4 regions of the Kyrpidia spormannii genome follow, and region 4 is predicted to be linked to each of the others. Evidence: riboswitches for the same ligand, from Rfam matches in the RefSeq annotation. Region 4 holds a riboswitch; each other region holds the start of a gene.
What was found. Region 4 has a riboswitch for cobalamin ahead of CVV65_RS12250 (ABC transporter substrate-binding protein). Riboswitches for the same ligand answer to the same signal wherever they lie in the genome.
Positions count from the first base shown of each region.

Region 1: linked by a shared signal. The riboswitch ahead of CVV65_RS03555 (precorrin-8X methylmutase) and the one ahead of CVV65_RS12250 (ABC transporter substrate-binding protein) in region 4 are both predicted to bind cobalamin.
Region 2: linked by a shared signal. The riboswitch ahead of CVV65_RS03530 (HoxN/HupN/NixA family nickel/cobalt transporter) and the one ahead of CVV65_RS12250 (ABC transporter substrate-binding protein) in region 4 are both predicted to bind cobalamin.
Region 3: linked by a shared signal. The riboswitch ahead of CVV65_RS04100 (energy-coupling factor ABC transporter permease) and the one ahead of CVV65_RS12250 (ABC transporter substrate-binding protein) in region 4 are both predicted to bind cobalamin.

Region 1 covers NZ_CP024955.1:718,027-726,004, forward strand. The annotation lists gene CVV65_RS03545 (tropomyosin) at 1-367, shown strand, start outside; gene cobK (precorrin-6A reductase) at 561-1,325, opposite strand; cobalamin riboswitch at 1,493-1,694, shown strand; gene CVV65_RS03555 (precorrin-8X methylmutase) at 1,824-2,477, shown strand; gene CVV65_RS03560 (cobalt-precorrin-5B (C(1))-methyltransferase) at 2,474-3,628, shown strand; gene cbiE (precorrin-6y C5,15-methyltransferase (decarboxylating) subunit CbiE) at 3,565-4,851, shown strand; gene cobI (precorrin-2 C(20)-methyltransferase) at 4,844-5,569, shown strand; gene cobM (precorrin-4 C(11)-methyltransferase) at 5,566-6,387, shown strand; gene CVV65_RS03580 (cobalt-precorrin 5A hydrolase) at 6,387-7,583, shown strand; gene CVV65_RS03585 (cobyrinic acid a,c-diamide synthase CobB) at 7,580-7,978, shown strand, end outside.
Region 2 covers NZ_CP024955.1:708,901-716,878, forward strand. The annotation lists gene CVV65_RS03510 (cytochrome ubiquinol oxidase subunit I) at 1-1,063, shown strand, start outside; gene cydB (cytochrome d ubiquinol oxidase subunit II) at 1,089-2,117, shown strand; gene CVV65_RS17055 (MFS transporter) at 2,320-2,817, shown strand; gene CVV65_RS03525 (thioredoxin domain-containing protein) at 2,830-4,983, shown strand; cobalamin riboswitch at 5,042-5,224, shown strand; gene CVV65_RS03530 (HoxN/HupN/NixA family nickel/cobalt transporter) at 5,356-6,084, shown strand; gene CVV65_RS03535 (GTP diphosphokinase) at 6,178-6,993, shown strand; gene CVV65_RS03540 (B12-binding domain-containing radical SAM protein) at 7,006-7,978, shown strand, end outside.
Region 3 covers NZ_CP024955.1:830,111-838,088, reverse strand. The annotation lists gene CVV65_RS04125 (thiolase family protein) at 1-220, opposite strand, end outside; gene bluB (5,6-dimethylbenzimidazole synthase) at 540-1,178, opposite strand; gene CVV65_RS04115 (energy-coupling factor ABC transporter ATP-binding protein) at 1,208-2,065, opposite strand; gene cbiQ (cobalt ECF transporter T component CbiQ) at 2,058-2,843, opposite strand; gene CVV65_RS04105 (energy-coupling factor ABC transporter substrate-binding protein) at 2,830-3,138, opposite strand; gene CVV65_RS04100 (energy-coupling factor ABC transporter permease) at 3,128-3,871, opposite strand; cobalamin riboswitch at 4,101-4,300, opposite strand; gene CVV65_RS04095 (bifunctional YncE family protein/alkaline phosphatase family protein) at 4,577-7,075, shown strand; gene CVV65_RS04090 (ABC transporter ATP-binding protein) at 7,157-7,930, opposite strand; gene CVV65_RS04085 (ABC transporter permease) at 7,923-7,978, opposite strand, start outside.
Region 4 covers NZ_CP024955.1:2,438,445-2,446,422, forward strand. The annotation lists gene pckA (phosphoenolpyruvate carboxykinase (ATP)) at 1-178, shown strand, start outside; gene CVV65_RS12235 (hypothetical protein) at 466-687, opposite strand; gene CVV65_RS12240 (ABC transporter ATP-binding protein) at 753-1,598, opposite strand; gene CVV65_RS12245 (FecCD family ABC transporter permease) at 1,649-2,677, opposite strand; gene CVV65_RS12250 (ABC transporter substrate-binding protein) at 2,687-3,658, opposite strand; cobalamin riboswitch at 3,878-4,057, opposite strand; gene CVV65_RS12255 (acyl-CoA dehydrogenase family protein) at 4,207-5,352, shown strand; gene recD2 (SF1B family DNA helicase RecD2) at 5,394-7,619, opposite strand; gene CVV65_RS12265 (alpha-galactosidase) at 7,616-7,978, opposite strand, start outside.

The DNA.
Region 1 (7,978 bases), 1.6 Mb from region 4:
TTTGGACGCGGTGGAACAGCGCTTGGGTGCGGTCGAGCAGCGCCTGGACGCGGTGGAGCAGCGCTTGGACGCGGTCGAACGCCGCTTGGATGTGGTCGAGAGCCGGTTGGATGTGGTCGAGAGCCGGTTGTCCACTGTCGAAGAGCGGGTGAGAGATGTGGACTGCCGGGTCGTACATGTCGAGCATATCTTGGAAGAATTTCCGCATATGCGCCAGGCCGTTTTGGAGATCGACGCCAGAACCATCGGTATCGATCAGCGGCTGCAACACGTTGAAACGAACATGGTTACGAAAGCGGATTTGGCTTTTTACGATCGCAAAATCGGCGAGCACGATCGGGAGATTTATATGATGAAGAATCGATGATCGGCGAGATGCCGAGAAGACCGCCCTGGAAACGGAGATGATGTGGACGGCGCTCGGTTGAAGGTTCAGGCGGTGCGAGCTCCCAAAAGGAGCTTCTGGGCATCCGCCCTGTCCCTTTCGATCGTTGTGGCTGCGATCGGCCGGGTGATCGAGGGGATCCAGCGGTTGGTGCGAAGTGGAAACGGCCGCCCGCCTAAGGCAGGCGGTCCAGTGTTTCCAGTACTTCGCCGGCGCTGTGGCACAGGTGCTCATATTGAATGCCCGGACGGCAGATCACGATAGTATGAATGCCACGGTCCAGAGCGGGTTGAATTTTTTCCATGACGCTGCCTTCAGAGCCGCTCTCCTTGGTGACCAGGGTGGTCACGCCGAAATGTTCATAGAAGGCCGCATTGAGCGTCGAGGTGTACGGACCCTGCATGGCCACGATGTTTCGCTGAGGAATGCCGAGGGCGGTGCAGGTGCGCATATTTTCCTCGGTGGGGAGAATGCGGCAGATCATCCGGATGGTCGGGTCTTTCAACAGGACTTCGGCGAAGATGGGCAGGGTTTTGCTGCCGGTGGTCAAGAAAATGGTGCCGCCGAAGGAGGCGGCGAGCTCTGCGGCGTTGCGGTAGTCCCGCGCTAAGTGTAAGTTTGGATGTTCGGATAATTCCGAGCTCGGACGTTCATACCGGATGTAGGGAATACCGGCAATCGTGGCCGCTTCCATGGCGTTTCGCGACGCTTCTTCGGCGAAGGGGTGGCTGGCGTCCACCACCGCCCGGGTTCCGTTTTCGGAAAAGAGCCTAGCCATTTCATCGGCGGATTTGCGGCCCACGGTGACCGAGAGCCCCTCCTTACGCAAAGAGGATGCGGCACTTTCGGTGACCACCGAGGCCAATACCGGGTAGCCGGCGTTCTGCAACTGAACGCCGAGGGCCCGGGCGTCGCTGGTACCGGCAAGGAGAAACAGCATCGGAGAACCACCTCTTCACGGGAACATTTTTCGGTCAAAAAAGTTGAAAAGCCAGGATCTCGGTGGCAGGACAGATGGGATCGGCGAAAACGGCTCTAGACACGGTCCCGGATCGTGAGTTATGCTTACAACGAATCTTATCTTCATCCAATTTCAAGCATGACTGTTTGTGGCAACGACGTCAAGGTGCTTCCGCTGCGGCGGAAGGTAACAGGGAATCGGGTGAGAATCCCGAGCGGACCCGCCACTGTGACCGGACGAGTTGCCCTCCACGTCCGCCGAGGACGACGTCACTCGCTTAGCTGCGGGGAAGACGGAGGGCCGCGATGACCCGGGAGCCAGGAGACCTACCTTGATGGAAACGCCGGCAGACCCTCGCGGTATGGGGTGCGGTGTGCCGATTCCGGGCTCTTGAGGCCCGCCAGGCGTCAACGCATATTGCCTCCGACCGATGGGTCGGGGGTTTTTTTGTACCCGCAGCGGGGAGGGGGAGATGGGGTGAGCGAGTTTGTGCCGTCGACAGTCCGGCCCGAGGAGATCGAGGCCCGGAGTTTTGCCATCATTGCGGAAGAACTGGGGGAGCATTCTTTTACGGAAGAACAATTTTCCATTGTCCAACGGGTGATTCACGCCAGTGCAGATTTTGATCTGGGGAGGTCGCTGCGGTTTCATCCCCAGGCTGTGGAAGCGGGGATTCGGGCCATCCGGGAGGGACGGCCGGTGGTGGCCGATGTCCAGATGGTTCAGGTGGGGATCTCCAAGGCGCGGATTGAGCGGTTTGGGGGGCGGGTGCACTGCCTGATTTCCGATCCGGACGTGGCCGAGGAAGCGCGGCGCCAGGGAACCACCCGGGCCATCGTTTCGATGCGCAAGGCGGCCCGGATGGCGGAAGGGGGGATCGTGGCCATCGGTAACGCCCCGACCGCCCTGTTGGAGTTGATTCGCCTCGTCCGGGCGGGGGAGGCGCGCCCGGCGCTGATCGTCGGCGTGCCGGTGGGGTTCGTATCGGCGGCGGAATCGAAAGCGCAGTTGGCCGGTCTGGATCAGCCGCCCTTTATCACCAATGAGGGCCGCAAAGGGGGCAGTCCGGTGGCTGTGGCCATCGTCAATGCCCTGTCTCTGTTGGCCGTATCGGAGGCGGGGGCGAGATGACCGAACCGCCGGAGCGGCCGCTGCGCCACGGCTATACCACTGGCAGTTGCGCTGCGGCGGCGACGAAAGCAGCCGTATGGGCCCTGGTTCACCAACAGCCGCTGTCCGAGGTGGAAATCGGGCTCCCGGCCGGGCAAAGGGTGCGATTCGCCGTGGAAGGTTTATCGTTTACGCCGGAGCGCGCCGCCTGCGCCGTGATCAAAGACGGCGGGGACGATCCCGATGCCACCCACGGCGCCTGGATCTGGTCCACGGTGAGTTGGCGGGGAGAGCCGGGGATTGAACTCGAGGGTGGCGAGGGAGTGGGTCGGGTGACGAAGCCCGGGCTGGCCGTGCCCGTGGGGGAGCCGGCCATCAATCCGGTGCCCCGGAGGATGATCCGCCAGGCCGCAGAAGAGGCGGCGGGGCCGGAGATGCTGGGGCGGCGCGGGATTCGGGTGGTGATCTCCGTGCCCGGGGGCGAGGAGATCGCGAAAAAGACGATGAACGGCCGGCTGGGGATCATCGGAGGAATTTCAATCCTGGGTACCACGGGGATTGTCAAGCCCTTTTCCACGGCGGCGTGGATGGCCAGCGTAGCCCAGGCCATCAGTGTGGCCACGGCGGCGGGGTGCCGGCAGGTGGTGTTGACTACCGGGGGGCGCAGTGAAAAGGTGGCCATGCGGGAGCTTTCCCATCTCCCGGAAGAGGCTTTTATCGAAATGGGGGATTTTCTGGGGTTTTCTCTCAAGCAGTGCGCCAAACGGGGCGTGGAAAAAGTGACCCTTTGCGGCATGATTGGAAAATTCTCCAAGGCCGCGGCGGGACACATGCATCTCCATTCAAAAGGATCGTCGGTGGACCCGGGGTGGCTGGCCGACCTGGCCGTTCAGTCCGGAGTGCCGCCCTCCGAGGCGGAAGGAATTCGTCGGGCGAATACCGCCAAGGAGATCGGGGATGTCCTTTGGTCGAAGGGGTACCATGCATTTTTTGAGCGATTGTGCGAAGAGATCTGTGCACGCGCTTCTGAGCACGTCGGAGGAGCCTTCGGGGTGGAAATGATCCTCTGCGATTTGGAGGGGCGCGTGATCGGAAGGGGGGAGAGGCCGTGGAACCGGTCCGGATCATCGGCATCGGAGCGGACGGGGCTGAGGGACTGCCCGTCCCGGTGAGGCGATGGATTGAACAGGCTGACCTGTTAGTGGGGGGAAGGCGGCATTTGGACTATTTTCCCGAATACTCCGGGGAGGTCCTGGCGGTGCAAGAGGGGCTTTCCCGGGCGGTGGGCCGCATTGATCAGGTCCGCCGGGAAGGCCGCCGGGTGGTGGTACTGGCCTCGGGGGATCCGAATTTTTTCGGCATCGGGGCGTACTTGGCGAAAAAACTCGGCCCCGAACAGGTGGAGATCCACCCCCACGTCTCTTCGGTTCAGTTGGCTTTTGCCCGGATGAAAGAGCCTTGGCAGGACGCCTTTTTGGCTTCGGTGCACGGGCGGGATGTGGAGCCGGTGGTGGACTGGGTGCGCACCCATGCGAAAGTCGCCTTGGTGACGTCGGACGGGAGTACGCCTGGGAGAATCGCCAGGGCACTCCAGAAGGCGGGGCTTTCGGAGGTGGAGGTGTTCGTTGCGGAGAACCTCGGAGCGCCGGATGAGCGGACGGGATGGTACACGGTGGCAGACGCCGCGGAGCAGGAGTTCGCCCCCCTCAACGTGGTGGTGATCCGCCGCCGGCAAGACGGAGGAGGGACTGGGGCGGAGGCCCATAAAAAAGGAGCATCGGGGGAGGCGGTTTGGCCCCTGGGGATTGACGATGAGGCGTTTTTTCAGCGCAAACCCAAGCGTGGGCTGATCACCAAACAGGAAGTCCGGGTGGTCAGCCTGGCGAAGTTGCACATTCGCCCGGGTGCCGTGATGTGGGATATCGGGGCCTGTACCGGTTCGGTGGGCATCGAGGCGGCGGGGTTGGCGGAGGGGGTACGGGTGTACGCCATCGAGAAAAATGAGGAAGATTGTGAGAACCTCCGCCGCAACGTGGAAAAATTCCACCGCCCGGTCCACTGGGTGCATGGCACGGCCCCGGACGGACTCGAGGCGTTTCCTGACCCCGACGCGGTGTTTCTGGGCGGCACCGCCGGGCGGATGGAGGAGTTGCTGGACGTCTGCGTCCGGCGCCTGCGGCCCGGGGGCCGCATTGTGGTGAACGCCGCGACGCTTGAAAATCTCTATCAGGCGGTGGAGGGGCTGCGAAATCGGGGGATGGCGGTGGACGTGACGCTGATCCAGGTGGCCCGCAGCCGCCCCATTAAGGATCTCACCCGGTTTGAAGCTTTTGATCCGGTGTACATCGTGGCCGCCCGACGGGCGGAGGAAGGGGCTGGGAACGAGAATGGCTGATCGACTGGGGAAATTGTTCGTGCTCGGGGTGGGGCCGGGGGATCCCGAGTGGCTAACCCTGCGTGCCCATCGGATTCTGCGGGAAGCTCCGGTTGTGGCATATCCGCAAAAAATGCGCTCCGGGGAAAGCTATGCCCTTTCCATCGTCGAAAGTCTGCTGCCCACCCCGGGCCCGGAACGGTTGGGTTTGGTCTTTCCCATGACCCGGGATCCGGAAAAATTGCGGATTCAGTGGGAGGAGACGGTGAACCGGGTGTGGGAGAAGTTGTCGGCCGGCCGGGACGTGGCCTTTATCACCGAGGGTCACCCGTATCTGTACAGTACGGCCATTCATCTGGTCCGGCTCCTGCGCCGGCTTCACCCCGGGGTGGAGGTGGAGGTGGTCCCGGGGGTCTCTTCTCCGGGCGGAGCGGCGGTCCGGCTGGATATTCCCTTGGCGGACGGGGACGAGAGAGTGGGCATCATCCCCGCGGTGAATGACCGGGAGGCCATGCGCCGGGCCCTGGCGGACCACGACACCGTGGTGTTTTTGAAAGTGGCAAAAGTCATGGATATGATGGTGGATCTTTTGGAAGAGCTGCACTTGGTGGACCGGGCGGCGGTGGTGACCAAATGCGGGACCCCCGATGAGCAGGTCTTTCGGGATGTCCGGGAGCTCCGGGGCCGGGAACTGGAATACCTCACCCTGATGATCGTCAAAAAGGGGGAGGAACGATGAGCCGCCCGGGGATCGGCAAAGTGTATTTTATCGGTGCAGGGCCGGGGGATCCGGAACTCATCACCGTCAAGGGCAAGCGCCTGATCGAGGAAGCCGATCTCATTCTGTACACCGATTCCCTGGTGAATCCCGAGGTGCTGAGGGGAGCGAAATCCGAGGCCCGAATTGAGAAAAGCTCGGGGCTAACCCTGGAAGAGATCGCCGGGCGGATGATCGATGCCGCCGAGCAGGGTCAGCGGGTGGCCCGGGTCCATACCGGGGACCCGTCGGTGTTCGGGGCGATCCTTGAGCAGGCCGCCCGGCTCGACGCTGCGGGGATCCCCTGGGAGATCGTTCCCGGCGTTTCCTCAGTTTTTGCCGCGGCGGCGGTTTTGGGGGCGGAGCTGACGGTGCCCGAAGTGACCCAGACGGTGATCCTCACCCGGGCCGCGGGGAGGACGCCGGTTCCGCCGGGCGAGGAGTTGACCGCCCTCGCCCGGCACCGCTCCACCTTGGCGCTGTTCCTGTCGGCGGGGCTCATGGGGGATGTCCGAAACGCCCTGCGGCAGGCGGGATGGGAGGACAATATCGCGGTGGCGGCGGTGTACAAAGCCACCTGGCCGGACCAAGTGGTTGTCCGCTCCACCTTGGGCCGAATTGTCGAGGACATGCGGGACGCCCAAATCCGAAGTCACGCCTTGATCTTGGCCGGGCCGGCCCTGGACCCCGGGCTGCGCCGTCCCGATGGGCCAAAATCCCGGCTTTACGATCCCACTTTTGCCCATCGGTACCGGCGGGCGGTACGGGCCGGGGATGCCCCCGGGGGGGAGGAGCCGTGATGCCGTGGCCGGATCATCCCCAGCCTTACGCCGCGGTGGCGATCACCAAACACGGGGTGGAATTGGCCTGGCGGACGGCGGAAGGGCTGGGCGGCGTCGATGTGTACTACAGTGAGAAATTTGACCTCCGGGCAGCCGGGGGAGCTCAGGAGGGCGAGACGTTCAGTTCCTTTTGGGCGACGCCCTTTTCCGGGAGTGTCCGGGAGTTGCTTCAAGATGGATTTCACCGCTACGAGGGCTGGATTTTGTTTATCTCCCTGGGAGCGGTGGTGAGGATGATCGCTCCGGTGCTGCGGGACAAAAAGACCGATCCTGCGGTGGTGGTGGTGGATGACGCCGGGCGGTTTGCCATCTCTGTCCTCTCCGGACACCTGGGGGGAGCGAACCGCCTGGCCGAGCGCGTGGCCGAGGTTCTCGGTGCCCAGCCCGTCATCACCACGGCTTCGGATGTGGGCCGGACCATCGCCGTGGACCTCCTGGGTCGATCTTTTGGCTGGACTTTGGCCGACGACCGCCACGTCACTCCGGCATCGGCGGCGGTGGTCAACGAGGAGCCGGTCTTGGTTCTCCAAGAGGCCGGAGAGCGGGGTTGGTGGACCCGCCCGACCCCTTTGCCGCCCACCATCCACCGGTGTGACAGCCTGGAGGAAGCCCGGGGGGCGGTGGCCGAGCGTGCCCGGCAAGGGTTGCCGGGCTTTGGGGCTTTGCTCCTCATCACCGACCGGATCTGGTCCGAGGAGGAGCTGCGTCAGTTTGCTCCTTACTGGGTGGTCTACCGCCCGAAATCCCTGATTCTGGGGATCGGGTGCAACCGGGGCACCCCCCGGGCGGAGATTGAGGAGGTGGTGGAAGGGACCCTCCGGGCGAAGGGATTGGCGGTGGACAGCGTGGCGGCGGTGGCGACAATCGACCGCAAAAAAGATGAAACGGGTCTGGTGGCGCTGTGCCGAGATCGCGGTTGGCCCCTGATTGCCTACACTCCGGTTGAACTGAACGAGATGCCCATGCGGCACCCTTCGGAGATGGTGTATCGCTACACCGGGGCTTACGGAGTCAGTGAACCTGCGGCCATGCGGGCGGCGGGCACCGACCGGCTGCTCGTCGACAAAATCGTTTCTGGAAATGTCACTCTGTCCGTGGCGAGAAAATGTCCGGATCTCCAGAACGGGGCGGTGGAAAGGGGGGCTGGCCCGTGAAAGGGAAGGCCCTTGCGAAACCAAGTTCCGGCAGTTCCTGCCCGCGCCTTCTCATTGCCGGCACCCACTCCGGGGCGGGGAAGACCACCTTCACGGTGGGGCTGATGGCGGAATTGCGCCGGCGGGGATTGACGGTGCAGGGGTTTAAAGTGGGACCGGATTATATCGACCCGACCTTTCACCGGGCGGTGACGGGCCGGCCGGCCCGCAACCTGGACACGTGGATGGTGCCCGAGGAAGCGCTTAGCGAAAGCTTTTTCCGCGGGTGTGCCGGGGCCGATGTGGCGGTGATCGAGGGGGTCATGGGGCTCTACGACGGCAAAGACCCCCGGAATGACCGGGGGAGTGCCGCCCAGGTGGCCCGGCTGCTCCAGGTTCCGGTGATCCTCGTGGTG
Region 2 (7,978 bases), 1.6 Mb from region 4:
GGCGTTTTTCCTGGAGTCCACGTTTATTGGGGTATGGCTGTTCGGGAAAGAGCGCTTTCCGAAACTCCGGGCTCTGTCCATGTGGATGGTCGCCATCGGGACCAACATCTCCGCCCTCTGGATCATCACGGCGAACGGTTTTATGCAAAACCCTGTCGGCTATACAATCCAGGATGGACGGATTAAGCTCGAAAGTTTCCTGCAGGTGGTCACAAACTCTTACACGTGGTATATGTTCTTCCACACGGTATTGGCCAGCTATATTGTCGGTGCGTTTTTTGTCCTCGGAGTGAGTGCCTATCATCTGCTCCGCAAACAGCACGTGGAGTTTTACAAAAAATCCTTTCAGTTCGGTCTGGTTATGGCCTTGGTCGCGACCTTGGCGGTCCCGTTGGTCGGGCATTTTCAAGGGATTCACACGGCGAAGGTGCAGCCTGCCAAGGCAGCGGCTTTTGAGGCCGTGTGGGAGTCCGGGCCGAATCAACCCTTTACCGTGTTCTCCATCCCCGATCCGGCGAATGAAAGGAATTTACTCGATTGGGGCAAAATCCCGGGCGTCGGTAGTTTGATGTACACGAATTCTTTCAGTGGATACGTGACGGGCTTGAAGGACATTCCAGCCGATCAGCGGCCGAATGTCCCGGCGGTTTTCTGGAGCTTTCGTCTCATGGTGGGCCTTGGATTCTTGTTTCTCGGCCTCGCTTGGTACGGCCTGTACCTGTGGAGAAAGGGGCGCTTACTGGATTCCCGGCGGTACCTCAAGTTGCTGTTGTATTCCATTCCGCTCCCTTACGTGGCGATCAACCTGGGCTGGGTGGTTACGGAGATGGGTAGGCAGCCGTGGATTGTGTACGGTTTGATGAAGACCAGTCAGGCTGTTAGCCCCATCGCCCTGGGGGACATTCTCTTCTCCCTTACTGGGCTGGTGGTCTTTTACACGTCGCTGATCGTCGCGGATGTGTATCTGTTGCATAAATACGCGGTCCGGGGCCCGGTGGACCCGCCGGCAGAGGGCTCGGTCAAGCGCGGCGGCAAAACCCCGGCCCGTGCGGCCCAGGCGTAGTTGCAGCAAGGAGGGGAACACGATGTTGAGCCATGAAACGTTGGCAGTGATCTGGTTCGGTTTGTGGGCGGTTCTTTGGATGATGTATTTCACTCTGGACGGGTATACCCTGGGGGTGGGTATCCTGTACCCCTTCGTGTCCCGTTCGGAGCGGGAGGAAAAGCAGTTACAGGAGACGGTGGGGCCTTTTTGGAACGGAAACGAGGTGTGGCTGATTACCGCCGGGGGAGCGACCTTCGCCGCTTTTCCCCTCGTATATGCGATGATGTTCAGCTACTTGTACGTGCCGCTTTTCCTGATCCTGTTTGGCCTGTTTTACCGGGCGATCGGGCTTGAGTTCATGCACAAAGACCGCGGCCGGTTCTGGCGGGCGAGCTGGAAATGGGCCTTTTTCGGCGGCAGTTTGCTCGTGGTACTGTTGGTGGGCGTCGCCTTTGCGAACATGTTCTACGGGCTGGCTTTCGATGCCCACGGGAATCAGACGAACGTGTTGACCTTGTTGAACACCTACGGAATTCTGGGAGGACTCACGTTCCTGTCCCTGACGTTGGTCTCGGCGGGGTCCTGGGTGGCCCATAAAGTGAGCGGGCCCCTGGAAGGGCGCATGTTGTCTGTCGCCAACGTGGCCTGGTTTGTCGCAATTGGCCTTTACGGTCTATTTATGGTGGCCACGGCCAACCGGACCCAGGTTTTGGACAATTTCAACCGGCTGCCCTTTTTGTACGTCGTGCCCGCCCTAGCCGTGGTGGCCTTGGTCGCGGCGAAGTTCTATCTAGGGAAAGGCCGGGCCCTGGCAGGATTTTTCGCGAATTCCCTGGTGATTTTCTTGACCGGGGCCACGGGATTCATCGGCATGTTTCCGAACATGCTGATCTCGGCCACCGACCCGGCAGCTAGTGTCACCCTCTATGAGGCGGCCGCCAGTCCGCGAACTCTGACCATTATGCTGGTTGTGGCGGTAGTACTCGTTCCGGCGGTGATCACGTATCAGCTTTGGGCGTACCGGAAGTTTGCGACCAAGATCAAACCGGAGGAAGCAAAGGGGTATCATTAACCGGACGGGGACGCGACCGGTTTGCGGGAAGTGCTGGACTACCATCGAAGGAGCCTGGCCGGTGGTTTTGGAACCCGGCCAGGTCTTTTTTTTGTATCGGGGCACAGGCCGGCGGGATCCCGTGGTTCTTTTTCGCCACTGTAGCAGCCCTGAAGATGGAGCCGCGGGATATAATGAACAATAGGTGCAGAGAGGGGAGGCGGTGTCAGCGTTGGCCAGAATCACCCGGGGAGAGATGGGGGCGGCTCTGCCGCTCCGGGCGGTGCGGCAACGGGCGGGGTATCACTGGTTTGTGGTGGGAACGGTGTGTATCGGTGCCTTTATGGCCGCTCTGGACGCCAGTATCATCAACATCGCCTTGCCGGTACTTAAAGAGCAGTTAGACGTCGGCATGCATATTATCGAATGGGTCAGTCTGGTCTATCTGTTGACCCTCGGGGGACTGATTGTCCCCTTCGGTCAGCTGGCGGATCTGTTCGGCCGCAGATGGATGTATGCCCTCGGTTTTACCGTATTCATCGCGGGTTCCGCGATGTGCGGCCAGTTGTTTCTCGCTTTGCAAGGAGTCGTGCAGCAAAGTGCAGCGCCCCTCGGTGCGATGATTGGCGCCTTTCGGGGGTCTTTTCTTATAGTGGCGGGGATTGCCGCCGTAACCTGGATCCTTTCCTCATCAAGGGTCTTTGATCCTGTACAAAAATAAGGGGTGTTCCCCATGACAACAACTAATAATAAACCCAACCGCTTGGCCAGGGAAAAATCGCCATATCTGCTCCAGCACGCGTATAACCCAGTGGACTGGTTCCCTTGGTCCGAGGAGGCCTTTGAGAAGGCCAAGAAGGAAAATAAGCCCATTTTCTTGTCGATCGGATACAGCACCTGTCATTGGTGTCACGTCATGGAACGGGAATCCTTTGAAGATCCCGAGGTGGCGGAACTTCTGAACCGCCATTTTGTGGCGATTAAAGTGGACCGGGAGGAGCGGCCGGACGTCGACCATCTGTACATGGCCGCGTGCCAGGCCCTGACCGGGCAAGGAGGTTGGCCGCTCACCGTGTTCTTAACACCGGAAAAAGAACCCTTTTACGCCGGAACTTATTTTCCCAAGCGGAGTCGATATGGCCGCCCGGGGCTGATGGAACTGTTGACCCGGGTGGCGCAGTTGTGGGAAAAGGGGGCGGACCGCGTCAAAGACGCCGGGAGGCATCTCACCGGCCAGATCGGGGAAGCCCTGGGTCGGACGGCCCAGGGAGAGGTGGATGCGGGAACGCTCACCCGGGCCTTCGAGCAGCTTTTAGCCAGCTATGACCACACCTTTGGCGGGTTTGGCCAAGCCCCGAAATTTCCCCGGCCCCACGATCTTTTGTTTTTGTTGCGGTACGGGGTGCGCAGCGGGCGGCGGGAGGCTTTCGATATGGTGCAGGGAACCCTCGAGGGGATGCGCCGAGGGGGGATCTGGGATCACGTCGGCTTTGGATTTGCCCGGTATTCCACCGACCGGCGTTGGCTCATCCCGCATTTTGAGAAGATGCTGTACGATAATGCTCTTCTTGTTCTGACCTATCTCGAAGCGTACCAAGCGTTGGGGGACCAGCGATGGGCGCAGACAGCCCGGGAGATAGTCACTTACGTGCGCCGGGAGATGACCGATCCCGGGGGTGGATTTTACTCGGCGGAAGATGCGGATTCAGAAGGGGAGGAAGGAAAATTTTACGTCTGGACGCCCCAGGAGATCGCAGAAGCGGTGGGGCCGGAGGATGGTGAGGTTCTCTGCCGGTACTTTGGTGTGACGGAGGAGGGGAATTTTGAAGGCGGCCGATCGGTGTTGAATGAGATCGATACGGATGTCGATTTGCTGGCCCGGGAACTGGGAATGACTCCCGAAGAGATCGATGGGAAGGTCCGCCGGGGGCTGGAGATTCTGCGCTCGGTGCGGGATCGTCGGGTACACCCTCATAAAGACGATAAAATTCTCACCGCCTGGAACGGGCTGATGATCGCGGCCTTGGCCCGGGGGGCTCGAGTGCTCGGGGATGCGGACTATCTGGTATCCGCCCGGCGGGCGGCGGAGTGGCTGTGGCGGACTTTGCGCCAGGGGGACGGCAGGCTGTTGGCGAGGTATCGGGATGGCGAAGCGGGGATCCTGGGTTATTTGGACGACTACGCCTTTTATATCTGGGGTTTGTTGGAGTTGTACCAGGCCGGCGGAGATGTGGTGTGGCTGCGGCGGGCGATTCGGCTGGCGCAAGATGTGCGGACGTTGTTTTGGGATGAGAATGAGGGGGGCTGTTTTCTGACCGGGTCGGATGCGGAGGCGCTTTGGTCCCGGCCCAAGACGGCGGAGGACGGAGCCCTGCCTTCCGGAAACTCCGTCCTGGCCCTGGACCTGCTGTGGCTAGGCCGCCTGACGGGGGATCCGGCCTGGGAGCGGTGGGCGGAGGCCCAGCTTCGGGCTTTTGCCGGGGCGGTGTCCCGTTATCCTGCCGGATACACGTTCTTCTTGACGGCCTGGGATTTCGCCGTGGGGCCTTCCGAGGAGATCGTGGTGGCCGAACCGGTTCGCGATGAAGCGGGGGACAGCGGGGAGGATTTCGTCGGGGGACCGCAGGCTCAGGGCTCCTTTGCCGCGGCCCGCTGGCCGGCAGAAGTTCGGCGCCTGTATCTCCCCCGGGCTCTGTGGGTGGTGAGGCCGGATGGAGCGGAGGGGGATCGGGTGTCGGAGGTGCTGCCCTGGGTGAGTGGCCACCGGTCGAAGGGTCGGCAGACCCAGGTGTACATCTGTCGGGGAAATGCCTGTGAGCGCCCGGTGCTTTGGGCGGAGGCCCTTCAGCGGCTGCAAAGCATTGGCTCCGGGTTTGTGGAGGAGTAGATTCCCGTTTCGGGATCTTTTTCTTAAAGACGGAACTGTAGTATACTTTGGACGACGGACAATGGATGGAAGACAGGGTGCGCCTGATCGGCGCTGAAAAGGGAAGTCCGGTGCAAGTCCGGCGCGGTCCCGCCACTGTGATGGGGAGCCGATCCGCAGGGGTCATTGGGCACGTTGCCTGAGAAGACGCGGAAAGGTGAAGATCCTCAGCCAGGAGACCTGCCCTGTCCGACAACCGGCCGCACACCTACGCGGATAGGGGGGCGCGAACATGGTCGTGGTGTTTTCTATGGAGAACACTCCCGGGCGGCGCTCGGGGGGCATTTTTGTCTTTGGAGCCGGATTCGACGGGCGGAAGCGGGGTGGCCGGTCATGACGATCTCGGTGGTGGCCCTCGGCGGATTGGCGCTGGCCCTCGGATTTCGGCATGGAATTGATTGGGATCACGTGGCGGCGATTACGGACTTGATTGCCGGAGGAACCCACCGGCTTCGGGGTCTTTTTTTTGCGATGTTGTATGCCCTCGGCCATGGGACGGTGGTTCTGTTGCTCGGGATTCCGGTCATCGTCGCGGACGTTCACGTGCCGGGGTGGCTGGGGCGTGTCATGGAACCGGTGGTGGGGGCGACGTTGATCGCCCTGGGCGGCTGGGTGTTGGTGATGTTGTTCACGGGAAGGCATGAGCTTGCGGTCCGGAGCCGCTGGATGCTGTTGTACCAAGGGGTGCGGCGGGGGTGGAGACGGCTCTGGCGCAAAGATTCCGGGGGCGCCGACGCGGAGTTGGGGGCGGGTGGAGCCTTTACCGTCGGGGTGATTCACGGGGCCGGGGCCGAAACGCCCACCCAATTGATGGTATTTGCCGCGGCGATGCAGGCCGGGGGGCGCACGGCCGCCCTGGGGGTATTTTTCCTGTTCGTGGCGGGCATGCTGGTGGCCAATCTTTTGATTTCCCTGTTGACGATGATGGGGTACGGACTGGCGGGGCGACGGATGGGCTGGAGGGTGGTCTTGGCGGGCTGTACATCGGTATACAGTGTGGTGGTGGGCATCGTGTTTTTGATCGGTCAAGCCGTAGGATTGCCGAGCCTGGCGGGTCCTTGAACAGCGTGTTCATCCCTTGGAGGACGAACCGGAATTCCGGTATGATAAAGGGAGGACGTTGGTCCGCGAAAGTTCCGGCCCACGGGGCCTGGGGTGGTGAATAGGCGCGTGCACACCATTGACTGGGATCGGTTTTTGTTGCCCTATGAGCAGGCTGTTGAAGAGCTCAAGGTGAAGTTTCGCAGTATCCGGAATGAACTCAAGCGAAAAGAAGAGTATTCGCCCATCGAGTTTGTGACCGGGCGGCTGAAGAAAGTCTCCAGCATCCTCGATAAAGCGGCCCGGTTGGGCATCCCCCTTGAACGGGTGGAAGAGGTGCCCGATATCGCCGGTATTCGCATCATGTGTCAGTTTGTCGACGACATTGATCGGGTGGTCCAGCTCATTCGCCAGCGGGACGGCAGGGACATGGAGATCGTGGAGGAACGCGATTATATTCGGCACCAAAAGGACAGCGGCTATCGCAGCTACCATATCATTATTCGGTATCCCATCCAAACGGCCGAAGGGGAAAAAAAGCTGCTCGCGGAAATTCAGGTCCGAACCTTGGCGATGAACTTCTGGGCGACCATCGAACATTCCCTGAACTATAAATACAAAGGCAATCTGCCGACCCAAGTTCGGGAGCGCCTCCGGGCGGCCGCCGAGGCGGCGTTTCAGCTAGATCGGGAGATGTCCGAGATTCGCGAAGAAATCAAGCAGGCCCAGCGGCTGTTTGAAAGGAAGTCGAATTTGGTTTCCTCGATTCTGAGGGATCTGGAACAATTGGAATCCTCGGGACAGGTGGAGATGGCGACGGCCTTTCAGGAACGGCTGCACGGGTTGGCGGGAGATTTTGAAGGCCTGCGGCAGTTGGCGGAAGAAGTCAAAGAGTGGCTGGTGCAAAGTGGAACCGGCATTACGCACTAGGGGGGGGTCGGAGTGAAGGTCCTGCTCGCGGCGCTGAACGCGAAATTCATTCACTCTTCCTTGGCGCTTCGTTATCTTCGGGCCGCGGCGGAAGGGGAGTTCGACGTACTGCTCCGGGAGTTCACCATCAAGGACGATCCGTTGCGGGTTTTGTCCGAGGTGGTGGGCGACCGCCCGGAGGTCGTCGGATTTTCCTGTTATATTTGGAATGTCGTTGAAACACTGAAAATCGTGCGCCTCTTGAAAAAAGTGTCTCCGGCTACACGGGTGGTGTTAGGGGGACCGGAGGTCTCTTATGACACCTGGGAGTGGATGGAAAAGTGGCCGGAGGTGGACGCCATCGTCATCGGAGAAGGGGAGGCGACGTTTCTGGAGTTGCTCCGGGCCTGGAGGGACGGAGGCGATCTTGGCGAGATCGCTGGCCTGGCCTTCCGCGAGGGGGACCGGGTGAAGATTGCGCCTCGCCGGGGCTGGATTGAACCTTTGGACGCGATCCCCTCTCCTTACCGGGGCCACCTGGAGGAGTTGGACAATCGGATTGTGTACTTCGAGGCTTCCCGGGGGTGTCCGTTTCATTGCCAGTTCTGCCTGTCGTCCATCGATGATGCGGTGCGGTATTTTTCATTGCAGCGGGTCAAAGAAGACTTGGCCCGGTTGATCGATTACGGCGTTTCACAAATTAAATTCGTGGACCGAACGTTCAATTTGAAAAAAGATTATGCCTTGGAGTTGTTTCAGTTTTTGGCCCGGTACCCCGGGCGGACGGTGTTTCAGTTTGAAATCACGGCAGATATCCTGCGCCGGGAGATCGTGGAGTTTTTGGCGGCGGAAGCGCCGCCCGGACGGTTTCGTTTCGAGATCGGGGTCCAGTCGACAAACGAGGAGACGAACCGACTGATTCGGCGGATTCAGCGGTTCGATCGGTTGGCCGGCACGGTGAGGCGGTTGCGGGAGTCCGGTCGGGTGGTGCAGCACCTGGACTTGA
Region 3 (7,978 bases), 1.6 Mb from region 4:
CGGACAACCAGGCATTGCGCCCGATGTTAACCGATTGTTCCCCCACCTGATCCACGCAGCCGACGATCACATCGTCCACCGCCGCGGCGTCGAGTCCGTTGCGACTCACCAACTGTTTCAACACCCCGCCCAACAGATCCACCGGATGGACCTGGGCCAGACTCCCCTTCCTCCGGCCGATGGGGGTGCGGATTGCATCAACGATCACCGCTTCGCGCATCACGGATTCCTCCTCATGACATTTTCAAACACCCTCATATTTATTTCGAGAAGTCGGACAGTACACCTGCCAAAACCGGCACGTCCAACTCTATCTTACCGCATTTTTGCCGAGGAGACGACCGGTCGTTCGTATGCGACAACATTTTCTGCGCTGACCAATGTCTTTGTGCCCTACACCCAACGCCTGGTCCCCGATCCATTTTCGTTCCACCGGCAAGTTTGCCGAATCGCGTCCACTGGGCGAACTCAGCCGTTTCGTGGGCACCTAGGGGATGCCACTGGTGGCACACGACAACAACCCTTGTTGACGTGACGGGCTACAGTCCCCACTTGTTCCTAAAGATCAGTGAATCAAGCGGCCGTCGCTTCTCCCATCCCACCATTTCCAAGAGAGGCATGGGCGGATAATGATCGGTATAGCCAACCGACAGGAGGGCCACTGGATCAATGTGGGGTGGAATCGAAAGGATGCTGCGAATATCTGTTTTCTTATAAAAACTGACCCATCCCATCGCCAGCCCTTCGGCACAAGCCGCCAGCCACATATTTTGAATGGCACACGCCGTAGACAGGATATCCGTTTCAGGTATCGAGTTCCTCCCGAGAACGTGATCGCCCCCCCGGGTCGGATCGCAGGTCACACAAATGGTCAGTGGGGCTTCCCGCAATGCCTCCACCTTGAGACTGAGAAAAAGATCCTTCCGGTCGTCTTCATAGTGAATCGCGAGAGCACGGCGTTCCTTGTCAGCAGCCCAAGACAGGCGCTCTTTCACTTCTTGGTCTGTAATTAAGATAAAATTCCACGGTTGCATAAAACCCACCGAGGGTGCATGATGGGCCGCCTCCAATATGCGATCGAGCTTGTCTTGTGGAATGGGGTCGGGAAGAAACGATCGAACATCACGGCGTGTTCGGATGACTTTGTAAAGTGCTTGTCTTTCCGTATCGGTAAACACGGTATTTCCACCTTTCCCTGATTGCCGCATTACCCGAAGGTCGGGCGCCTATCGGCCGCCGCTCGGGCAATAAGCGCAGACAGTTCTTCCACCGTTCTGGGGGGCCCACCATCATACAGACCCGCTTTGTTCAATTCCTCCCAGACCCTCCACAACACCGGTTTCGTCAGAGATACCCTTTTCAGAATGTCCGTGTCACTGAACACATCCTTGGGCAAGCCCTCGGCGAGAACGCGCCCGGCATGCATGATCACGACCCAATCCGCCCACGCATAGGCAAAGTCCACATCGTGGGTCGACAGAACGATTTGGATTCCTTGACGGTGTAAACGCTCTAACAATTCGAGCAACGCGTGAACCTGTCCAGGGTCGAGGGAAGCGGTGGGCTCATCGAGAATCATCACTTCCGGTTTCATGGCCAAAACTCCGGCCAACGCAACCCGCTTTTTTTGGCCGTAACTGAGGAGATGCACGGCTTTGTCCCGCAGATCCCAAAGTCCGGTGATGTTCAGTGCCTCCTCCACCCTCGCCTCAACTTCAGGCGGGGACAACCCCAAGTTCATAGGCCCAAAAGACACATCCTCCCATACATGACCGATCACAACTTGTCGATCCGGGTTCTGAAAGACGATCCCGACCTTGGCTCGCAGTCGAGCAAGCTCTTTGCGGGCGTACCGAACCTCCTGCCCCCGAAACAGGATTCGGCCGCGAAACGGGCGCAAAATCCCGTTCAAATGCAGGAATAACGTCGATTTTCCCGCACCGTTGGAACCAAGAAAAGCGACTTTTTTTCCGCGTTCAATACCTAGGGATACGCCCTGCAGAGCCTGGGTTCCATCTTCATAGTTATACTCGACGCCTTCTAATTCGAAGGTCGGCTTATCCATGCAACCGCCTCCCCACAAGCCAAGCCGCAACCGCCAGACCCACCACGGCCGCGCCCATCCAGGCGGCGGTTTTGAGACACACCGCCCATGGAGGCGGCAGGACAGTCAGTCGCCCGCGGTACCCCCGCGAGATCAGTGCTCGGTGAAGATCCTCCACCTCCAGGCGGCTCTTGACGGCCAACGCCGCCCCCAGACGACCAAGGGAAGACAAGCTCCGGCTCCATGACTGATACCCCAGCCGAGAGGACTGAGCCACATACGTTTGTTGAGCCATTTCCATGAGAATAAACAAATAGCGATACATGAGATGCATCACTTCCAAGAGAATCTCGGGCACGTTCACCCGGCGCAACATGTCCACGAGATCCGGCACCGGCGTGGTGAGCGCCAGGACGTACATCGAAGAGGTTACGGCCAGCGCCCTGACCCACACGGTCACCGCCGTCCGAACCCCTTCTCCGTTCACTCCAATCCACCAGCCGGGGATTCCATCCATCGACCAAACAAGAGAAAATCCTGAAGGCTGTACTTGAACCAAGAGCGGGATCGCACCAAGCGACAAAAACGACAACGGCAGCGCCATGAAGCGAAGGAACGCCCGTACGGGGATCCCGGCCCCGTATCTCAGGAAAAGTCCCGCGATCACAGGTATCATCGCCGCTACCGGGGTGGGAAAGACAAACGCACTTCCTCCCAAAGCCGCGGCAAAAACGGTTTTTTGCAGCGGATGGAGCCTGCGCCACCGGTTGGCATGGGCCCATCGATCAATCGGACTCATGGCGATCCCTTCTGCGGGCATGAAGATAGCCAATGGCATAGCCGACAACCCCGGCACCCAAGGCTGCCTGGAGGGAAAACAACAAACTCTCGATCTCACTGCCCGGGGGTTCCCATAAAGGGGAAAACCAGGGCCGGTAGTTCGGATCCAGTTGGTGTACCATTTCCTTCCCTTGATCATCCGATCCTTGGAACTCCGCTGTTCTGAGAGTCAATAACGGCAATGCCGCTAAAGCGACCGCCAATAATCCGAGAAATCCATTTTTCCCCCAACGCCGATGATGGTTATGCCTCATGGTGCGCCTCCTCAGCCAGGTTCATCGCTCGGCTCAGAACCTCGGGATTATATTTCATCACCCCGTTCACCATGATAACCGTGAGCAGCCCTTCGCTGACGGCGAGCGGAACCTGGGTGACGGCAAAAATCGATGCGAATTTCCAAAATGATGCCGCTACTCCCCCGATAGGGGCGGGAAACGCTAAAGCCAACTGGAACGACGTCGTAACATATGTCGATAAGTCACCCAAAGCGGCAGCAAGAAATACAGCTACTCCTCGCCCGAATCCATATTTATGGACCACACGGAATACAAGATAGGACACTGTGGGCCCGACAACGGCCATGGAGAACGTGTTGGCGCCAAGGGTCGTGATCCCGCCATGGGCCAGGAGCAGCGCCTGAAACAATAGGATGATGCAACCGACGACACTCATCGCCATAGGACCGAACAAAACGGCGCCCAGACCCACTCCGGTCGGATGTGAACTGCTTCCTGTGACCGATGGAAGCTTGAGAGCCGACAGCACAAAAGCAAAGGCCGCCGAAAGCGCCAATACAAGCTTCATCTTCAGATTGTCCCCGGCTTGTTTTTGTAAAGAACGAGTCCCGAGGATTAAAGCGGGCAGACATAACACCGCCCAAAAAAGACACCAACCCAAGGGAAGATAGCCTTCCATAATGTGCATGGCATAAGCTTGGCGCGGGAGCCAAAAGGCCATAAACAGAACCAGAATAACCCACCTGACCATCTTCACTCCCCCAAATCTTCGACCGTCTTGTTTTCTTCAGGACATAGCAAAACCCCTTAACCACGAACATGTTAAGGGGTTTTCAAACATCCGGACCATTCATCACCGCTCAAAGACCTGCTTTTCTGTGCTCCGCCAGTCCTGCGAAATCCCGCATCAAGCAGAGGACACCAGGCAAAGAACGGTGCGATCGCCTCACAGTGAACCACCCCCTATACCTCGTAGGGTAGAGTTCTTTTGGAAACGGGCCGGTATCCTGGCTTCGATTCATCACCGCCCTACGCCTTCCCAGTTTCCCAGTGGCGCCATGTAAGGCAGTTCCTCGTTACAGTGGCGGGACCGCGCGGGACTTGCACCCGACTTCCCGTTTTCCCGAGCCAGCGCTCTTTCCGAACAATGGCCTCGGGCACCCGTTCCAGGTATGAAATTGTTAAGAAAAGAACGATCTCTCACGCTCCAACACTGCAACTGTACAGATACGTCACCCGCCCACCAAGCCGGGTTTCGTTGAAAACAGTTTACTGACGATTGTATGGTCTGTCAAGCATGCGTCACATGATCCTTTTTTCGCAGTACTATGACCCACAAACATTACACAATCTTCAGATTTATAACGTTTCTATCTTTACACGCCGAGTCTATCATAGGACATGTCCGGTGATTGCCGGGCGTTGGAAGAATCAACAAAACAAGGAGGAGAGACGCATGAAGGAGCGGAGGATTGCACGAAAAAGGTGGGTGGCGGGTGCAGCCATGGCTGCGCTCATGTTAGGGACCGGCTTAGCACCGGGATCCGCATGGGCCCGGGAGGCCGGGCCTCAATCAAATGGCACCGCGGTCACCTCCTACGACTGGGTCGTGACCCCCGCTGGGAAGCAGGTCACCCTGGGAGATTTCCCGATGGGTGGCGCCCTCAGCCCAGACGGTCGATACCTGGTGGTCTCGAACGACGGGCAAGGCACCCAGTCCCTTCAAGTCATTGATCTCAAACAGCAAAAGGTCATTCAGACCATACCCTACAAGTCTCCGGAAGCCCTCTATCTCGGCGTGGCTTTTAGCCCGGACGGAAAGACGCTGTACGCCTCGGCAGGCGGTAACAACAAGATCCGCGTGTTCCAGCTTCGCGACGGCCAACTGTCCGAGCAATCCCCCATTGTGCTCATCGGTCTAACCCCGGGGCCCAAGGCCAATAACCAAAAGGGAAATGCGTATCCCGCGGGACTGACCGTTTCCGCAGACGGCGGCTTCTTGTATGTCGTCAACAACCTGTATAATACCGTGGTCAAAATCGACACCTCCACGGGCAAGGTGGTGGCCCAGGGGAACGTCGGCCAATACCCGTACACCTCTCTTCTCTCCCAAGACGGAAAAACCCTTTACGTCACCAACTGGGGCGAAGACACGGTGACCGCTCTGGATCCGGACACCCTACAGACCCAGGCCACCATCAAGGTCGGTCTTCACCCGAATGCCCTGGCCCTGAACCCCCGCACCGGCGCGATCTATGTGGCCAACTCGGACAGTGATACCCTCTCGGTGATCGACCCCTCCCGGCAAAAGGTCGTTCAGACCATTTCCCTCGCTCCCTATCGAGGCGCCCTGCCCGGAAGCCAACCGGATGCCCTCACCGTGAGCCCGGATGGCCGCACCCTCTACGTGGCCAATGCCGGCAACAACGACATCGCCGTCGTCGATCTCGGCAAAGGGTCCCCCACCGCCCGGGCTGATGTCAAAGGCCTCATCCCCACCGGTTGGTACCCCACTGGAGTATACACAACGGACAGGGGAAAGCAGATCCTGGTCCTTAACGCCAAGGGCCTCGGGGCCGGACCCAACACTCAAGGGCAGTATATCGGGAATATGATAAGCGGCACTCTTTCCATCATTGACGCCCCGAACCCAGGCGAACTCCTGCGTTACACCGAGCAAGTGAAGCGCAACAATCAACCCGCTTATGGGCCTGGGTCCAACGGGCGCCCTGGTGACGGCCGGACGGACCGGTTTCCCATCCCCCGATTCCTCGGCCAGGATTCCCCGATTAAGCACGTGATCTATGTCATCAAAGAAAATCGCACCTACGACCAGGTGTTCGGCGACATGGGCAAAGGCAACAGTGACCCGTCCCTGACCGAATTCGGCAAGGACATCACCCCGAATCTTCACAAGTTGGCCAACCAGTTCGTGCTCCTCGACAACACCTACACCGACGCCGAGGTCAGCGCAGACGGGCACAACTGGTCTACCGCCGCCGAAGCCAATGATTACGTAGAGAAAAACTGGCTGGCCAACTACAGCGGCCGGAACCGGGGATATGATTTCGAGGGCACAAACCCCGCGACCTACCCACAAAATGGATTCATCTGGAATGACGCGACAAAGTCCGGAGTGTCGTTTCGGGACTATGGGGAGTTCGTGGAGAAAGACTCCAAGACTGGCAAATGGGTTCCCACCGACCCCAGCATCGGGCAAAACTATGATCCCGATTATCCTGGTTGGGATTTGAACATCTCTGACCTGACCCGCTTTGACAAGTGGAATGAGGAATTTCAACAATACGTGAAAAATGGAAATCTGCCTCAGTTCGAGATCGTTCGATTGCCCAACGACCACACCATGGGCACCAAACCTGGAGCCCTCACACCCCAGGCCTATGTGGCCCAGAATGACTACGCCCTCGGAAAACTCGTCCATACGGTGAGCCATTCTCCCTATTGGAAAAACACGGCCATTTTCGTGATCGAGGACGATTCCCAGGACGGCTTGGACCACGTGGACGCCCACCGGACCGAAGCGCTGGTGATCAGCCCGTATACCCAACGGGGCGGCACCGTGGATAGCACTTTTTACGATACGGCCTCCATGTTGAAGACCATAGAACTGATTCTCGGCATGAAGCCGATGACCCAGTACGACGCCGCGGCCCTGCCGATGATCAACGCCTTCACCACCCATCCGGATTTTGCGCCCTACGACGCCGTGCCCCCGACCTATCCCCTCGACGCCCGCAACGGCCACAATGCCCCCATGGCCATGGTGTCCGAACAGATGGACTGGAGCCAGGAAGACGTGGCCTCGCCCAAGAAATTGGATGAAGTCCTATGGGCAGCGACTCATCCGGGACAACCGTACCCGAAAAAAAGCGAGGCGGACGGTAGCCCCAATGCGGCCAACGGCAGCGCCGGTGTTGCCGAAGCAGCCGATTAATCCCTCCGGATAAAGGTTGAGGGCCGTCCCTTCCACCGGAGGCCCTCCCTTTCTTCTCTCATCATTTCTACGAACAGTTCGTCACCCCGAACCGCCGCGCCGTTGTCCCCTCCCTTCCGAAGCCACCCGAGTGCCCGGTTCTTTGCGAATCAACTCGGCAAAGGCAGCCGCCAAACCGCCGGCTCCGTATCGGGTGCAAAAAGATTCTACCGCGCCCGAGCTGATCACCCGTCCCCGATTCAGAAAAATCACCTCATCGGCCACCTGTTCGGCCACATCGAGCTGGTGCGTCGAGAACACCACCGACCTCCCGCTCTTTTTGACCCCGACGAGGAGCTCTGCCAGGGTGTCCACCCAGTACGGATCCAGGCCATTGGTCGGCTCGTCCAGCACCAAAATGGGAGGCTCCGCCAGGATCGCTTGGGCGAAGAGCAGTCGCTGCTGCATGCCCTTAGAAAAGTGGCCAACCCGCTTGTCCCGCTCCGCCCCAAGTCCGACGATTTCCAAAACATCCCGGGCTCTTTTCTGGTCCAGCCCTTTGAGCCCCGCGAAAAAAGCAATGGTCTCCCAGGCGGTCAAACCCGGGGAGAAGGAAAAATCATCCGGCATGTAGCCGATCTGTTCGACATAAGCCCGGGTCCGCCGACCCGTTTCAATCCCATTGACTCGAATAACCCCGCTCGTCGGCCGCAGGAGGCCCACCGTCATGCGCAGGATCGTACTTTTGCCAGCACCGTTTCCGCCCGCAAGGGCCAACACCCGTCCGGGCGGAAGCCGAAAGCTGAAAGGATGGACCACCATATTGCCGCGGATCGTTTTTGAGATCTTTTCCCACTCCAGGCCCTTCTCACCCACGGCGTCGCCCCCTCTCCCAGACCCACACAGCGAGCGTTTGAAAAACCG
Region 4 (7,978 bases):
GGTGCCCAAGACTTGTCCGGATGTGCCCTCGGAGGTTCTGTTGCCCAAAAACACGTGGGCAGATCCCGAGGCCTATGACGCGAAAGCCCGGGAGTTGGCACGGCATTTCCGGGAGAACATCCGCAAGATGGATGGGGTACCGGCCGCCGTACTGGCCGCCGCACCTCCTATAAAATAGGCGGGTTTTCCCCGGGGCATTTTGTACGTGCTTGTGCATCGTCGTACAAAAACGCGCCGCACCCTCTTGATGAAGGCCGCGGCGCATTTTTTCCATTAGAATGATCGCCCACTCATCTTTCCGGAGATCCCTCCGATACCCGGGGATTCCGGGATCTACATCGCCCCATTTTTGACCTGAATGGCTGGGCGCCCCATCACCCAGTACCCAAATGAGGCGCCCGGTTACCCTGACTCCCGGGGCGCATCCGTTTGACACCGATCTGAAGGCATGGCGGCGGGTGCACCTCACCCCCGCTTAAACCGGATGCTCCTCGCTTTTTCGTTGGTCCGTTCCCACACCCACCCTTGGGCTTCCCAGTCGGCGATAGTTTGTCGAATCGCTTCCTCAGACCACTGATCGGCAGGCAAATACACCACCTTGCCGCGAATGTGGTTGGTCCAAATATACCCCCCGACAAAAAGGATCGTCAGGCCGAGAAAAACAGATAGAAGAATCAAGAATTGCATGACATTCGTTCCTTTCTATTGCCGCCGGGCATCGGGTCCGGTGTTGTCGCCCATTGTGCGCCACCTCATCCGCCTGCACTGCTCCACCCCTGGACATCCAAAGCACTCCAGGGCGGGGCCGGCAGCAGGATCTGAGGCACCCCCGCATCCGGATGGCGCAAGACCCGGGGTCGAATGCCGTACACCGACTCGATGTGATCTTCGGTCAGCACCTCCGCCGGCGATCCATAGGCCTCGGTGCTCCCGGCCCTCAACAACAAAGTCCGGTGTGCGTAGAGTGCAGCGAGATTGAGATCGTGAAGCACGAGAATCACCGCCGGCCTCCTGCCTTCCCTTCCCCGCCCCGCCGTGCCCCCGCATAGAAGGTTCAGAATCTGCATTTGGTGGCCAATGTCGAGGAAAGTGGTGGGCTCGTCCAGGATGAGCACGTCGGGCTCCTGGGCCAACACCATCGCCAGAGCCACGATCTGCCGTTGGCCGCCACTCAGATGGTTCACGGTCACCCCGGCGAGATCATTCAGCCCGGTTTCCCACAAAATTCGTTCAACCACCTGCCGGTCGTGGTTTGTTTCGCCGCGCCACGGCCTCAGGTGCGGATGGCGCCCCATCATGACCGTATCGTACACCGAAAACCCGCCGGCCACCAGGGGGGTCTGGGGCAATACCGCCATCCGCCGGGCCAACTGCCTTCTGGAATACGACGATACCGGCACTCCGTCCAGACTCACCCGGCCGCGATCCGGGGGCTCTATCCCCGTCACCAGGCGGACCAAGGTGCTCTTGCCCGCCCCATTTGGCCCGATTATCGCCAGGACCGTCCCCGGGGTCACGGAAAACGAAACATCCCGGAGAACCTCCCGGTCTCCGTATGATTTACAAAGCCCGATCGCTTCTAATCTCGCCCCGTCCATCTCGCGCCCCCTTCTCCGCACCCCAATTCGTCGACCCTGCCGCCCCCTCGCTACCGCCCCTGCCGGTGAAGCAGATACGCAAAAAATGGCGCCCCGCAAAAAGCGGTGATCGCCCCGATGGGGATCTCTTGCCCGGGAATCAAGGTGCGGGCGGCGTTATCCGCCCAGAGTAAAAATACGCCGCCCCCCAGGGCAGACAGCGGCAGCAAAGTACGGTGGTCCGGTCCAGCCAGGATGCGAAGCACATGAGGGACCACCAAGCCGACAAACCCGATGATCCCGGCTACGGACACCGCTGCCGCCGTCATGAGGGAGGACGCCCCCAAAATCACCAGCCGGGCAGCCCCCACGTCCACCCCGAGATGTGCCGCTTCCTCTTCACCCAGGGTCAGGACATTCAGGTTCCGCGCTTCCCACCAAACCATCGTCAACCCCAGGACAGTGGCGGGAACCAAACTCCAGATCAGCCGAGGATCCCGATTGGCCAGGCTTCCCAACAGCCATAGCATCACATTGGGCAGTCGGTTTGATGCGGCCACCATCAATACGGTGAGGATGGCTCCAAAAAACGATTGGACCACTACCCCGGCGAGAATCAGCGTATTGTTCCGGGAACCCGGCCCCCGGATCGAGCCCAGCCAAAACACCGCCGCCAACCCGACAAGGCCGCCGACAAAAGCCAGCCCCGGGACGGCAAACAAGCCGTACAGGCCCACCTGTCCCCCGAACAGAATACCCGCCACCGCCCCCAGGGCCGCCCCGGAAGACACGCCGAGGATAAAAGGGTCCGCCAGGGGGTTGCGTAACACCCCTTGATAAGCCGCGCCCGCGGCCCCGAGAGCCGCCCCGACCAAAAGGGCCAGAACCGCCCGGGGGAAGCGGATCTCCCATACCACCGCCTGAACCCAGCCCCCGGCAGCCTCCGGGGCTTTGGCACCCGGTCCCGCCAGTATCGCCCGCCAGAGGCTGTCCAGATCCGTGGCGGTCGGACCGATGGCCACACTGGCGGCCAGGGACAAGGCGACGGCGGCCAACCAGACCCCGACCCACATCCATGACCGACGACGATCTTTTCTCATGGCTGCGGCTCAGGGTTGGAACAACTGCGGATAGAAGAGCTTGGCCAGGGTTTCCGCTCCGTCGACGATCCGGGGGCCCGGGCGACTCACCAAGTCCGAGTCAACGGAATACACCCGGTTATTGCGCACGGCATCCACGACTTGCCACCCGGGCCGCTGTTTCGGCTTGTCCACGGCATCCGGCACGTAATATCCGTAGGTCACCACGATCACCTGGGGATTCTTTTGGATCAACATTTCGGCGTTCATCGGCTGCCACCCGTTTAGATCCGACGCCACGTTGATGCCTCCGGCCAGACGGATCAGCTCGTCCATAAACGTGTGGCTCCCCGCCGTATATAATTGGTTCGGATCGGCCTCCACGTAGACCCTCACCCGTTTGTCCGGTGGGATTTGCGACACTTTGGCCGCAATGGCCGAAGCTTTGGTCTTCATTTGATTGACCAAGGCCGCGGCCTGGGATGTACGGTTCGTGATCTCGCCCAGTGCCTGGATAGTCTGATAAACCGCCTCCAGACTTTGAGGGTCGTACACCACGGCAGTTAGCCCAGCGTTTCTCACCGTCTGAACAATGCTCTCATTGTGAGAACCGAGCACCACCAGGTCGGGGTGAAGGGCCACCAGCCGCTCGATGGGCGGGTTCAATCCGTCCAGGACCGCTTCCACCTTTTTTTGAACCCCCGGAGGATAGTTGTCCCACGTCGTGACGCCCACCACCCTCCGATCCAGACCCAGGGCAAACAGGATCTCCGTATGACTGGGGATCAAAGAGACGATCCGCCGGGGTTCCCGGGCAATGGTCACCGATGTCCCGCTGTCATCTTTGATCGTGAGCGGATAGTGGGTGACTGCCGGCGGACTCGCCCCTCCTTGGGGCGACGCGGAAGGAGCCGCCCCAGTTCCGCAGGAAGAAAGAATCAAGATCACCGCGAAAAGAACGAGGACCGTCCAGAACTTTCGCTTCCCATCCATTCGGACCATGTCCGAGCCTCCCTCATCTCCGAATGTGCCTTCTCCTCCGGGGGAGGGGCCGGGGAAAGGCTGTCTCCGAAGCAGGGCCGGGATATGCCCGGCCGGGCTCTTGACTGATTCCCGAAGCCCAAAAAGAAAACCCGGCTTTCGCCGGGGCGATACTGTTCGGGCGGCAGGGTCTTTACGTCCTTCCCCTCGCCGCCTCCCCCCGGCCTTTCCGCGAAGGCCCCTCGGGAGTTCGACCGGGTAGGTCTCCTGGCTTCCGGGTCTTCGCGCGCTTTCGCCTTCCCCGCGATGGGCGAGTGGCATCTTGAAAACGCACTCTCCGGTTACAGTGGCGGGACCGCCCGGGATTCTCACCCGGTTCCCCGTTACGCCCCGAAGGGCACCCGGCCTGTCTCCGTTGCACAATACATGAATCCGCATCCCCAGTATAACGACTCCCGCCTTGCCCGGCAAGCTGGCCTCCTTCTCAAACGACCGTTTGGATGATATACTCAACCTGTCCCCGAAGCCTCGGAGAGCAATCCCATTCACACGAAAGGAGACACGGCACCATGCATCCATTCACCCGCGAGCACGATGAACTGCGCAGTGCCATTCGGCAATTCCTGCAGAAAGAGATCGCCCCCCATGTCGACGAGTGGGAGCGGGCGGAGCAGGTGCCCCGGACCGTGCTGCGCAAGATGGGCGAACTCGGCTATTTTGGCTTGAATATTGCGGAAGAGTATGGAGGAAGTGGGGAAAATCCCTTGGCGGAAGCGGTGCTGCATGAAGAACTCGGCCGGCTCAACGCTTCGGGATTCGCCAATACCGTGGGCGTCCACATCGGCATCGCCATGCGCCCGGTCTATCGCTTCGGCACCGAAGAACAAAAACAAGCCTATGTGGTCCCCGGGGTTCAAGGAGAAAAAATCGGGGCCTTGGCCATCACCGAACCCGGGGCGGGATCGGACGTGGCGGCCATCAGCACCCGGGCGGTGCGGGAAGGCGACAGTTACGTCCTTTCCGGAAACAAAATTTTTATCACCAACGGGGTCTATGCGGATTTTTACGTGGTGGCGGCAAAAACCGATCCCCAGGCAGGGCATCGGGGTGTGACCTTATTTATCGTCGAGCGGGATGACGCAGGATTTCACGTGCAGCGCAAGTTAGAAAAAGTAGGAAACCACGCTTCGGATACGGCAGAACTCTTTTTCGATGAGTGCCGAATTCCTGCACACCGCAAGCTCGGGGAGGAAAATAAAGGATTTTATCTGGTGATGCACAATTTTCAATGGGAAAGGCTGATGATCGCCCTGCAAACCCTGGGGACCGCCCAGGCGGCCTTAGATATGGCTGTGGAGTACGCGAAAACCCGTCAGCAGTTCGGCGGCCCCCTCACCCAGTTCCAGGTCATTCGCCACCGGTTGGTCGACATGGCGGTGGAGGTGGAAAAGGCGCGCCAGTTGACCTATCACGCCCTGGACCTGTTCGCCCAAGGGGTGGATGCAGTGGCTGAAACCTCCATGGCCAAGCTCACCGCCACGGAAACGGCCTGCAAAGTGGCGGATGAAGCGCTGCAGATTCACGGCGGATATGGGTACATGGGCGAATATCCGATCCAGCGGGCTTGGCGGGACATGCGCGTAACCCGGATCTACGGCGGAACGAGCGAAATCATGAAAGAGATTATCGCCAAGCGGATGGGGCTTCTCCCCTAAAAGCAGCGGAGAGGGGGATGTGACCAGACCCTCAACGGTAGTCACGGATCCCCCGGATCTGCCCCTCGCCCCCTGCTGTATACTTGAATCTTCTCGGTCAGCCGGGTGTTGCGCAACACCGGCCGAGTGTTGCGCACCGCCAGGCCCAGGGCCCGGGGCATGCCGATCAACCCACAGAGCTTCTTCGCCCGGGTGATCCCCGTATAGAGGAGATTTCGGTACAAGAGGATGTAGTGGCTCGTGGTCATGGGGATCAGCACCACGGGATATTCGCCGCCCTGGCTTTTGTGAATCGTAATCGCATAGGCGTGGCGCAACTGATCCCACTCATCCCGTTCGTATTCGTGCAGGGCGTCGCCGAATCGAATCAGCAACACGCCTTCCTCGGGATCCACGTCTTCGATCACGCCGATTTCGCCGTTAAACACCTCTTTCTCATAATCGTTGCGCATCTGTATCACTTTGTCGCCCACCCGCCAAGCCCGCTCGCCTTTGCGACCGAAGGGGATTTCCTTTTTGCCCATCTGCCGGGGGTTCATCAGCTGCTGCAGTCGAATGTTCAACGCCTCGGTGCCAAGCTCCCCCTTTTTGGTGGGACTCAGCACCTGGATGTCGGCAGGCGAGTAGCCCTCCGCCAGGAGATTTTGCACCGCCTGCTCCAGACGAACGGCGATGGCCGCATTCGTTTCAGCCGTCGTGGCCCCGGATACCTCGACAAACCAAAAGTCCCCGCCCTGGCGAGGCAACTCCCCTTGGAGCACCCGGTGGGCATTGACCACGATGTTGCTCTCCCTGGCCTGTCGGAAAATCACATCGAGCCGGACGCTCGGCACTCCGGCCTGAATCAGGTCGTGCAACACATGCCCCGGACCCACCGACGGCAATTGGTCCACATCCCCGACCAGAATCACCCCGGCGTCCCCGGCGGCCCGGACCAATTTGTCCGCCAACAGGATATCCATCATGGACGTCTCATCGACGATAATCAGGTCATAGGGGAGGGGATTCTCCTCGTCAAACTGAGCGATTCCCTCCACCCGCATGCCCAGGAGACGGTGCACAGTAGCAGCCGAAAATCCCGAGACTTCTTCCAGCCTTCGGGCGGCCCGTCCCGTGGGCGCCGCCATGCCCACCTTGGTCTGGGGATTCAATTGTTGCCGGCACCACAGGATCGCCCGAACCGTCGTGGTCTTCCCGGTTCCCGGCCCTCCGGTCAAAATCAACAGCGGACTGGCCATGGCGGTTCGAACCGCTTCCCGCTGGGTGAACGACAGGGTCACCCCGGACTCCCGCTCATAAGACTGGATCAAATCATCCAGCCCGGCTGAATGCAGAGCGGCCACCCGGAGCCGATCCGCCGCCCACCGGGCCACCTGCTCCTCGGCTTCCCACAAAGATGCCAGATAGACCCGATCCTCTTCTTGCCGGATCTGCCCCTCCCGCGCCAAGGTCCCGGCGGCTTCCTCGAACTGATCGGCCTCCCACGGATCCCCGTCTATGCCGGCCAGCATCTCCGCCGTCTTCGCCAGCCAAAAGGCCCGGTCTAACCAACAGTGGCCTTCGGTGGTTGAGCCCGCCAGGGTATGCAACAGCGCACTTTGAAGGCGAAATGGACTGTCGGCCGGGATGCCCAACCTCCGGGCGACCCCGTCCGCCTGGCCAAACCCGATGCCGGCCACCCCCGCCAAGAGGTACGGATTGCGCCGGATATCCTCGAGACACCCTTCCCCCAACACTCGGTATACCCGCATGGCGGCACCCGGGCTAATGCCCAGGGCCATCAATTGCCCGAGCACCTTTTGGACCCCGTGATGGGCCCGGACCTGCTGGACGATCGACTGCGCCTTCTCCGGCGACAACCCTTGAATCCCCGCCAAGGCTGCCTCTCCGTGATCGAGGATGGCATCCACCGCCCCGGGGCCGAGGGCGGCGACGATCCTTCGGGCCACTCGCCTGCCCACCCCCTCCAGGCGCCGGAACAACTGGATGGCCACCTCCCGGTCGGTGGGCACCGGTTTACTCCATCCCGTAACCTGAAGTTGCCGGCCGTAGCGCGGATGCTCCGTCCAGTGCCCCGTCACCTCCAGGGCCTCTCCTTCGCCTTGGGAAAAATATACATACCCTGTGCAACTGATCACGCCCCCGGAGGTTTTCAGGCGGAACACGGCAAATCCCGTCTCTTCATTTCGGAAGACCACCCGCTCCACCGTACCGGAAGCGGTCACCTCCTCGGCTTCCGGGCGGGCCAATCGATCCTCTCCGTTCAACCGACCAGCGCCTCCTGAATGCGCCGCAATTTGTCCAAATCGTTCTCATAGGCAATGAGGACCCCGTCCGCATAGGCCGCCCCCACCCGGGCGGCCTTCACCAGTTTCGCCTCTTCAACGCCGAGACCATAGACCTCCAGATACCAGGGGTGCCCCCCGAGCCGATCTTGGAATCCTTGGGCCAGGACTTCCAGCCAGTACGTCGTCGTGTAGGCCAGATCATAGATGGGCACCACAAACACGTCCACCCACTGCTTCATCCGGTCCACGTCGATGCCGAATCGCCTCTCCAGATGCCCGGGATAAGGATCGGGAAACAGCGTAAAATACAGCTTCCCGGCCACCGACGACCGCGCCCG